One region of the Allobosea sp. 685 genome, then DNA from elsewhere that is predicted to be linked to it. Evidence: riboswitches for the same ligand, from Rfam matches in the RefSeq annotation. Region 1 holds a riboswitch; the other holds the start of a gene.
What was found. A riboswitch is a leader RNA that binds a small molecule or an ion and turns the genes downstream of it on or off. The one in region 1 is predicted to bind cobalamin.
Positions count from the first base shown of each region.

Region 2: it holds a riboswitch for cobalamin, as region 1 does, so the genes downstream of both, RMR04_RS31835 (class I SAM-dependent methyltransferase) here and RMR04_RS13005 (ribonucleoside-diphosphate reductase subunit alpha) in region 1, are expected to answer to the same signal.

Region 1 covers NZ_CP134779.1:2,448,068-2,452,483, forward strand. The annotation lists gene RMR04_RS13005 (ribonucleoside-diphosphate reductase subunit alpha) at 1-2,612, opposite strand, end outside; cobalamin riboswitch at 2,777-2,978, opposite strand; partial or broken gene RMR04_RS13010 (Tn3 family transposase) at 3,121-3,301, opposite strand; gene RMR04_RS13015 (DinB family protein) at 3,482-3,982, shown strand; gene cobF (precorrin-6A synthase (deacetylating)) at 4,320-4,416, shown strand, end outside.
Region 2 covers NZ_CP134779.1:6,538,100-6,542,515, forward strand. The annotation lists gene RMR04_RS31830 (TonB-dependent receptor) at 1-2,116, shown strand, start outside; cobalamin riboswitch at 2,163-2,359, shown strand; gene RMR04_RS31835 (class I SAM-dependent methyltransferase) at 2,486-3,298, shown strand; gene RMR04_RS31840 (ABC transporter substrate-binding protein) at 3,323-4,416, shown strand, end outside.

The DNA of each region.
Region 1 (4,416 bases):
ATGTAGAGGTTGAGCGACTGGCCCTGGTCGATCCATTTCTGCCGGCGCGCCGCGGCGCGGATCAGCCAGCTCGTCTCGATCTCGAAGGAGGTGGCGTAAAGCGCCTTGAGATCGTCGGGCACGCGGTCGATCCCGCTGACCTTACCGTCATAATATTTGAGGTCGGAGACCATGACCTCGTCCCAGAGCCCGCGCGCCTTGAGGTCATGGACCAGCCCGGCATTCACCACGGTGAAGTCGCCCGACATGTTGGCCTTGACGTAGAGCTGGCTGTAGGACGGCTCGATCGATTGCGAGACGCCGACGATGTTGGAGATCGTCGCTGTCGGCGCGATCGCCATCGTGTTCGAGTTGCGCATGCCGGTCGTGACGACGCGCTGGCGCAGCCCCTCCCAGTCCAGCGTCGAGGAGCGATCGAGCTCGACATCGCCGTCGCGCGCTTCGCTCAGGATATCGAGCGAGTCGATCGGCAGGATGCCCTTCGACCAGAGCGAGCCCTCGAAGCTCGGATAACGCCCGCGCTCGGCGGCGAGATCGACCGAGGCCGAGATTGCAAACCAGCTGATCGCTTCCATCGAAGTGTCGGCAAAGGCGATCGCGCCTTCGGAGGCTGCCGGCAGCCGAAGCGCCTGAAGCGCATCCTGGAAACCCATGATGCCGAGCCCGACCGGGCGATGACGCAGGTTGGAGCGGCGCGCTTCCGGGATCGTGTAGAAATTGATGTCGATGACGTTGTCGAGCATGCGCATCGCAGTGCCGACTGTGCGCGCCAGACGCAGCTGGTCGAGCCCCTCCGCCGTGACATGGGCGGCGAGGTTGACCGAGCCGAGATTGCAGACCGCGACTTCGTCGGCCGAGGTGTTGAGCGTGATCTCGGTGCAGAGGTTCGAGGAATGCACCACGCCGGCATGTTGCTGCGGCGAGCGCAGGTTGCAGGCATCCTTGAAGGTGACCCAAGGGTGCCCGGTCTCGAACAGCATGGTCAGCATCTTGCGCCAGAGGTCGAGCGCGGCCACGCGCTTGAACACCTTGATCTCGCCGCGCTCGGCCTTGGCCTCATAGGTCTCATAGGCTGCCTTGAACGGTTTGCCGTAGAGATCGTGCAGGTCCGGAACTTCGTCGGGCGAGAACAGGGTCCATTGTCTGCCAGCCTCGACGCGCTGCATGAACAGATCGGGAATCCAGTTCGCCGTATTCATGTCATGGGTGCGGCGGCGGTCGTCGCCGGTGTTCTTGCGAAGGTCCAGGAACTCCTCGATATCGACATGCCAGGTCTCGAGATAGGCGCAGACCGCGCCCTTGCGCTTGCCGCCCTGGTTGACCGCGATGGCCGTGTCGTTGGCGACCTTCAGGAACGGCACAATGCCCTGGCTCTCGCCATTGGTGCCCTTGATATGGGCGCCGAGGCCGCGCACCGGCGTCCAGTCATTGCCGAGCCCGCCGGAATATTTGGCGAGCAGCGCATTGTCCTTCACCGCCTTGAAGATGCCGTCGAGATCGTCGGCGATCGTCGTGAGGAAGCAGGAAGAGAGCTGCGGCCTCAGCGTCCCGGCGTTGAACAGGGTCGGTGTCGAGGCCATGAAATCGAAGGAGGAGAGCAGGTCGTAGAATTCGATCGCCCGCGCCTCGCGGTCGATCTCGCGGATGGCAAGGCCCATCGCGACGCGCATGAAGAAGGCCTGCGGCAGCTCGAAGCGGCGGCCAGCGACATGCAGGAAATAGCGGTCGTAGAGCGTCTGGAAGCCGAGATAGTCGAATTGCAGGTCGCGCTCCGGTTTGATGGCGGCGGCGAGCCGGTCGAGATCGAAGCGGGCAAGCTCAGGGTCGAGCAATTCATTAGCGATGCCGGTCCGCACATAGGCGTGGAGATACTCGCCATAACGCTCTGCCATCTCGGCTTGCGTCGCCTGCTCCGGCCGGCCATGGACGAAGCTCAGCGCCTCGCGCCGCAGCTTGTCGAGCAGGAGCCTGGCCGAGACCTTGGCGTAGTTCGGCTCGGTCTCGACCAGCGTCCGCGCCGCCAGGATCGGCGCCTGGGCCAGTTCGTCGAGCGAGATGCCGTCATAGAGGTTGCGCCGCGCTTCGGTCAGGACAGCCTCGGCCGAGACGCCGTCGAGCCCGGCGCAGGCCTCGCGGATCACCGTCGCGAGGCGCAGCGCGCCGAGCGGCACCAGCGCGCCATCGGCGCCCTTCATCCGCAGCACCGGCATTGCGGCGACCGAAGGCTTCGCCTCTGCCTTGGCTCTGGCCCGCTCCTGCGCGCGTTCCTCGCGATAGAGCACATAGGCACGGGCGACCTTGTGGTGCTCGCTGCGCATCAGCGCGAGCTCGACCTGGTCCTGCACGTCCTCGATATGGGAGGTCCGGCCGGCATCGGCGCGGCGGATCAGGCTGGCGACGATCTGCCCGGTCAGCTCGGCAACGACATCATGGATGCGGCGCGAGGCGGCGGCATTGCTGCCCTCGACCGCCAGGAACGCCTTGGTCAGTGCGACCGTGATCTTCGAGGCATCGAAGGGCGTGACGCCGCCATTGCGGCGAATGATCTGATAGCCCGGCTCGGATGTCGGTCGCGCCTCGACGCCAGGTGAGGTGGCTTGACCAGGTGACATGGCTGGATTGACGAGGGCAGGGCGGGTGGTCTCAGTTGCGAGGGACATCGGCTTTCAAACCCCAAATTGCTGGGGGCAAAGGCGAAAGCGGAGTCGCAATGCGGGCGTCACGGCGAAAACGCCAGCGGACGCTGCCAAGCGATCCACCGGGACACCCCGCCCGAGGAACTTCATGTCGTCGCGGCAGGTCTCCTGGCTCGCGGGTCGTCGCTCTTGTCCGTCTTCCCAAGGCCTTGCGGCCTCAGTGACATAGGCTGGACTTAAGAACTCGCCGCTGACAGTTGCGGGGGCAGCGCCGGCTTCACACCGGCTTCCCTCTTAGCTCTCGATCTTGCGATTCGAGAGACCGTGACAACCACATCTAGTAGCGGGCGCCATGGAGGTGTCAATGGCTTGTCTTGAGCGCTTGCGAACGCTGTGAACAGCGGGGACAGCCAGCCCAGCTGTGGCCGTGTCGTGCAGACGCACAAGACGGGGTCGTTTGCGGGAGGGGTGGAATCCTATGCCAAGGTTTTCGCCACCGATATTCTCCGGTGAGGTCGATGCGCTCTCATTGCCAGCAGCGAGACATGGGTCAGCAGATCGGGCGATAGCAGCTTTCCCTCACGCTTCTGGATGGTAACGACGTCGCCAAGCTTCGCGGTGTTCCAGAAGATGATGATGGCCGCGGGCAGGTTCATTCCGGCGATTCACGTTGATGCATGGTTGTCGGAGAACAGAAAAATCCTATATTTGTTATCGAAGTGCAGCAAATTCCGTCACCCAGGCGATCAGCCTGGCACTCAGCAACGTGACGCGGATTGCATAGGACAAGGCTAGTCCGTCCGGCACTGTTCCAGCCAAACATCGATAAATTTTGGAGGATGAGAATGATCTCAGCCGGATATTGCCGACTTATGTCCCGTTACAACACTTGGCAGAATGCCTCGTTGGTAACTGCCGCCGATGGGCTCACCAATGAGGATCGTTGGAAGGATCGAGGTGCTTTCTTCCAATCGATCGCAGCTACATTAAACCATCTTTATTGGGCGGATGCCCTGATACTGGAGCGATTGAAGGGGAACGAGCGTCCAGAAGAAACCATCAAGCACTCTCTCACAAGTCCATCAGATTGGAGTGATTTCAAAGCGCTCCGTTTGCAAAGGAACGTGGAAATCGAAGAGTGGTCCGCGAGATTGCTCGACGCGGACCTGCGCGGGATGCTCGTCTGGTATCCCGGGGATGGCTCTACGCGGATCGAGAAGTCAAAAGCGCTCTGTGTTGTACAGCTCTTCAACCACCAGACACACCATCGGGGTCAGGTCCACGCAATGCTGACAGCAGCGGGCGCGAAACCGGAGCCGACTGATCTTAACATGCTGGAATACTGAGTTGGGCACGTTCCTCACGCGGAAAGATGCGGGCTGCGCGCATAGAATTCGGACGCCCTTAGCGTAGGATTTCGCCCCCTCCCGCAAACGCCCCCACGACAGATGATCGGCTCGTCCAACGATGAAGCCCTCTGCGCCTCGATCATCCCGGCAACCACGTCTCGATCACGGATTTGAACCACACCAGATTGGGACCACGACAGGCTTGGACCACGACAGGCTTGGACCACAGAAGAATCGCGGCGCAAAAGCACTATGGCGGCGCTGCTCACATCGCCTTGCCGCATGTTATGCCTGAGAGCCCGCTTTGGGATGCGGGCTTGGACATGAGGACCGAATGCGCAAAATTCTGATCATCGGGATCGGGGCCGGCAATCCCGACTACGTCACGGTCCAGGCGATCAATGCCCTCAACCAGGTCGATGTCTTCTTCA
Region 2 (4,416 bases), 2.5 Mb from region 1:
GCAAACGCCGATCGAACTGCCCGAGATCACCGTGACGGCGCCAAGCCCGATCCAGCCGCGCAGCCTGCCTGATGCCGGGGCTGCGCCGAGCGGCGACGCGGTTGCGGTCAACCGTAGCTTCTCCTCGGTCACCTTCCTGACCGCCGGCGAACTCCTCCGCAATGGCGGCCATACGCTCGGCGACCAGCTCGCCAACCAGCCGGGCATCACCAATTCGGGCTTTGCGCCGGGCGCGGCCGACCGTCCGATCATTCGCGGCCTCGATAATTTCCGCGTCCGTATCCAGGAAAACGGCATCGGCTCGCAGGATGTCTCCGATCTCGGCGAGGATCACGGCGTGCCGATCGATCCCCTCGCAGCGCAGCGCGTCGAGGTCATCCGCGGGCCGGGCACCTTGCGCTATGGTTCGCAGGCGATCGGCGGCGTCGTCAGCGTCGACAACAACCGCATCCCGTCATTCCTGATCGCGCCGGGCTTCCATGCCGAGACGCGCTCCTCGGTGTCCTCGGTCGATCGCGGCATCGAGAATTCAGCGCTGATCGATGCGCGCTCGGGCCAGTTCGTCGTCCATGGCGACATCTACCACCGCAATGCCGAGGATTATCACATCCCCGGCGGGACCCAGTTCAACAGCTATGTCCGCTCCGACGGCCAGGCGATCGGCGGTTCCTATTTCCTGCCCGATAATCGCGGCTTCATCGGCGTCTCGCTGTCGCATTTCACCAGCCTCTACGGCATCCCCGGCGCCGATGCGCGAGCGACGCGCACCCGCATCGACCTCGAACAGACCAAGCTTGCGGGCAAGGGCGAGTTCCAGATCGATGGCGGCTTCATCGACACCTTGCGCTTCTGGGTCGGCGGTTCCGTCTACAGGCATCAAGAGCAGGGGCTGAACGAGGGCGGCGGCTTCGAGACCGCCGCCGTGTTCAAGAATCGCGAGATCGAGGGGCGCGTCGAGGCGCAGCTCAAGCCGCTCGAAACCGGCATCGGCCGCCTGACCTCGGCTTTCGGCCTGCAGCTCGGCCGCCAGGAGATCGGCACCTCCGGAGAAGCCGGTGGGCTGCTGCCGCCAGCCGACACCAACAGCGCCGGCGTCTACAATTTCAACGAATTGCAGCTGCAGCCCGGCACGAAGCTGCAGGCCGCCGGCCGTGTCGACTATGTCGACGTCAAGGGCACCGCGACGAACTTCCCGACCGGCTACCTGCCTGGTTCCACGACCGCTGGGGGCATCGACCCCGAGACCGGCGCGGCGACGCAAGTGGCGACGGCGGACGATCCGGCTGCCTCGGCACGGCGGCGGCGCTTCATGCCGGTGAGCGCGAGCCTCGGCCTGTTGCAGGATCTGCCCTTCGGCTTCACTGGCAGCCTGACCGGCTCTTATACCGAGCGCGCGCCCAAGGCTTCCGAACTGTTCTCGCGCGGCGCGCATGATGCACCCGGCACCTTCGAGATCGGCGATCCCAATCTGAAGAAGGAGACCGCCAAGACGGTCGAGCTCGGCCTGCGCCGCACGGCAGGTCCCTGGCGCTTCGATGCCTCGCTCTATGCGACGCGCTATGAGGGCTTCATCTATCGCCGCGTCACAGGCGTGCGCTGCGATGATGATTTCGCCAGCTGCGGCACCGGCAACGAATTGACCCAGGTGGTCTATACCCAGCGCAACGCCACTTTCCTCGGCGGCGAACTCAAGACGCAATACGACCTCTTCGAGATCGGCCCGAACGTCTTCGGGGTCGAGGGGCAATACGACATCGTCCGCGCGAAGTTCTCCGGCGACGAGAATGTGCCGCGCATTCCGCCGCAACGCCTTGGCGGCGGGCTGTTCTGGCGCGGCGGCGATGCCTGGTTCGCCAAGGTCAGTTTGATCCATGCCTTCTCGCAGAAGCGGATCGCGCCCGAGGAGACGCCGACCAGCGGCTACAACCTGCTCAACGCCGAGCTCAGCTACAAGGTCAAGCTCAAGGACGGGCCGCTCGGGCCGATCGAGCTCACCGCCGGCGTCAACGGCACCAATCTGCTCAATGAGACGATCCGTAACGCCGTGTCCTTCCGCAAGGACGATGTCGTAGCGCCCGGACGCGGCGTGCGCGCCTTCCTGAGCGCGAAGTTCTGAAAGGGTGGCGAGCGCCGGATCGCGTCTTGTGCGGCGCAAGGCGGTGTGCTTCCTTGGCGGGGTCGGTTCTCGAAAGAGATCAAAGGGAATCCGGTGAGCGCGCGCCAGCGCGCGATTCCGGAGCTGCCCCCGCAACTGTCAGCGGCGAGCGACGTTCGATCATGCCACTGGGCTTGCCCCGGGAAGGCCGAACGAAGCTTGGACCCGCGAGCCAGGAGACCTGCCGACGTCGTGAAGCCATGCAACCGGGCGGGGTGCCCCGGAAGGAGCTCTGATGACGGTCGCTCACTTGCGCGTTCTGGTCGCGCAACCGGGTTCGAACGGCGCCGAAGCACCGGCCGCGTCCCATCCATGGGAAGCCGGTGACGGATGTCGAACGTAGCGCCCCTAGACGCCGAGGCGGTCGCCTCCGGAGGAACGAATTTCGGCCTGAAGGACGAAATCCGCGCCTATTGGAGCAAACGCGCCGAGACCTTCGATCTCTCCTATGGCCACAGGATCCGCTCCGATGCCGAGCTCGTGGCCTGGGCGCGATTGATCGCGAGCCATGCCCCGGTTGCTGCCGGGGCCAGGGCGCTGGAGCTTGCCTCGGGCACCGGCGAGATCACGCGCGTGCTGCTTTCGCTTGGCTGCAGCGTCGATGCGATCGATCTCTGCGAGCCGATGATCGCCCGTGCCCAAGTGAAGCATGCGAATGCGGCCGTTCGCTTCCACCTCGGCGACGCCGAGAACACGATGATGGCGGATGAGGCCTATGACCTCGTCATCTGCCGGCATCTGGTCTGGACGCTGATCGATCCCGCCCGCGCCTTGGCCGATTGGCTGCGCGTGCTCAAGCCCGGCGGGGTGCTCATCGTCGTTGATGGCGACTGGGTCACGCTTTCGCGCAGATCGGTGCTGTTGAAGCGGCTCTCGGGATTGATCGACAGGCTCGCTGGTGTCGCCTCCACCTGGGATCAGGCGACGCATCAACGCATCCTGGACGGCGTGCATTTCCGCAACGGCCTGCGCGCGCCGGCGCTCGAGGCGATGCTGCGCGAGGTTGGCTTCGAGGTCCAGCGCATCGGGCCGCTCAGCGGCATCGCGCGCCGGCAATTCGCGACCGCCTCCTGGAGCGAGCGGCTGCGCCTGCTCGCGGCCCAGGGCCAGTCCTTCATCCTGTCCGCCCGCAAGCCGGGCTGAACCGCCTTAACCGGAGATCTGATCATGACATCGTGGGGCCTGACCCGCCGCCTCCTGCTTGCCGGCGCATTCGTGCCGCTCGCGGCCATGCCGTCCCTGGCCCAGCAGGGCGAGCCTGTCCTGCGCGTCGTCGCGCCTTGGGAGTACACTTCGAACGACCCGGCCGACACAGGCTATATCCTGACCCGCCTCGGGGTCGCGGAGACGCTGGTACAGGTCGAGCCGGAAGGCCAGCTCGTTGGCGGCATTGCCGAAAGCTGGTCGGTCTCCGAGGACAAGCTGAGCTGGCGCTTCAAGCTGCGCGCGGGCTTAAGCTTCCATGACGGCAGCCCGGTGACGGCGCAGGCCGTGGCCGCCAGCCTGAAGCAGTCCTTCATCGGCGAGAGCCTCTCGGCCGTGCCGCTCGACAGCGTGTCGCTCGATGGCGCCGATGTGGTGATCCGCACCAGGACGCCTTTCAGCGTGCTGCCGGCTTTCCTGTGCGATTACGCCTCGATCGTGCTCGCGCCCTCCGCTTACGGCACTGAGGGCAAGGTCATCAAGATCGTCGCAACCGGGCCCTATAAGCTCACCGCGATCGACGGCAAGACGACGCTGGAGCTCGACCGCTTCGAAGGCTATGCGCGGACCAAACCCGCCATCGCCAGGCTGCGCTACACGGCGGTGGTCAATGGCGACACCCGCGCCAATATCGCGATCGCTGGGGACGCCGACCTCGTCTATACGCTGAGCCCCACCGCGACGCCGCGGATCAATGCCGCCGGCCAGATGAAGGTCGAGAGCCTGACCATTCCGCGGATCCGCGCGCTGTTTTTCGACAGCGGATTGCCGCAATTCTCCGATGTTCGCGTCCGTCGTGCCATCGCCATGGCTGTCGATCGCGACGGCATCGCCAAGGCGATCCTGCGCGATCCGGATTCGAGCGCCTCGCAGCTGCTGCCGCCGATCATGACGGGCTGGCATCGCCAGGGTCTGCCCGCCATCGCCCATGATCCCGCGGCGGCGCGCAAGCTGCTCGACGAAGCCGGCTGGATCGCGGCAGGCGACGGCATCCGCGTCAAGGACGGCGTCCGGCTCGCGGCCAAGCTCCTGACGCTGGTCAACCGGCCGGAGCTGCC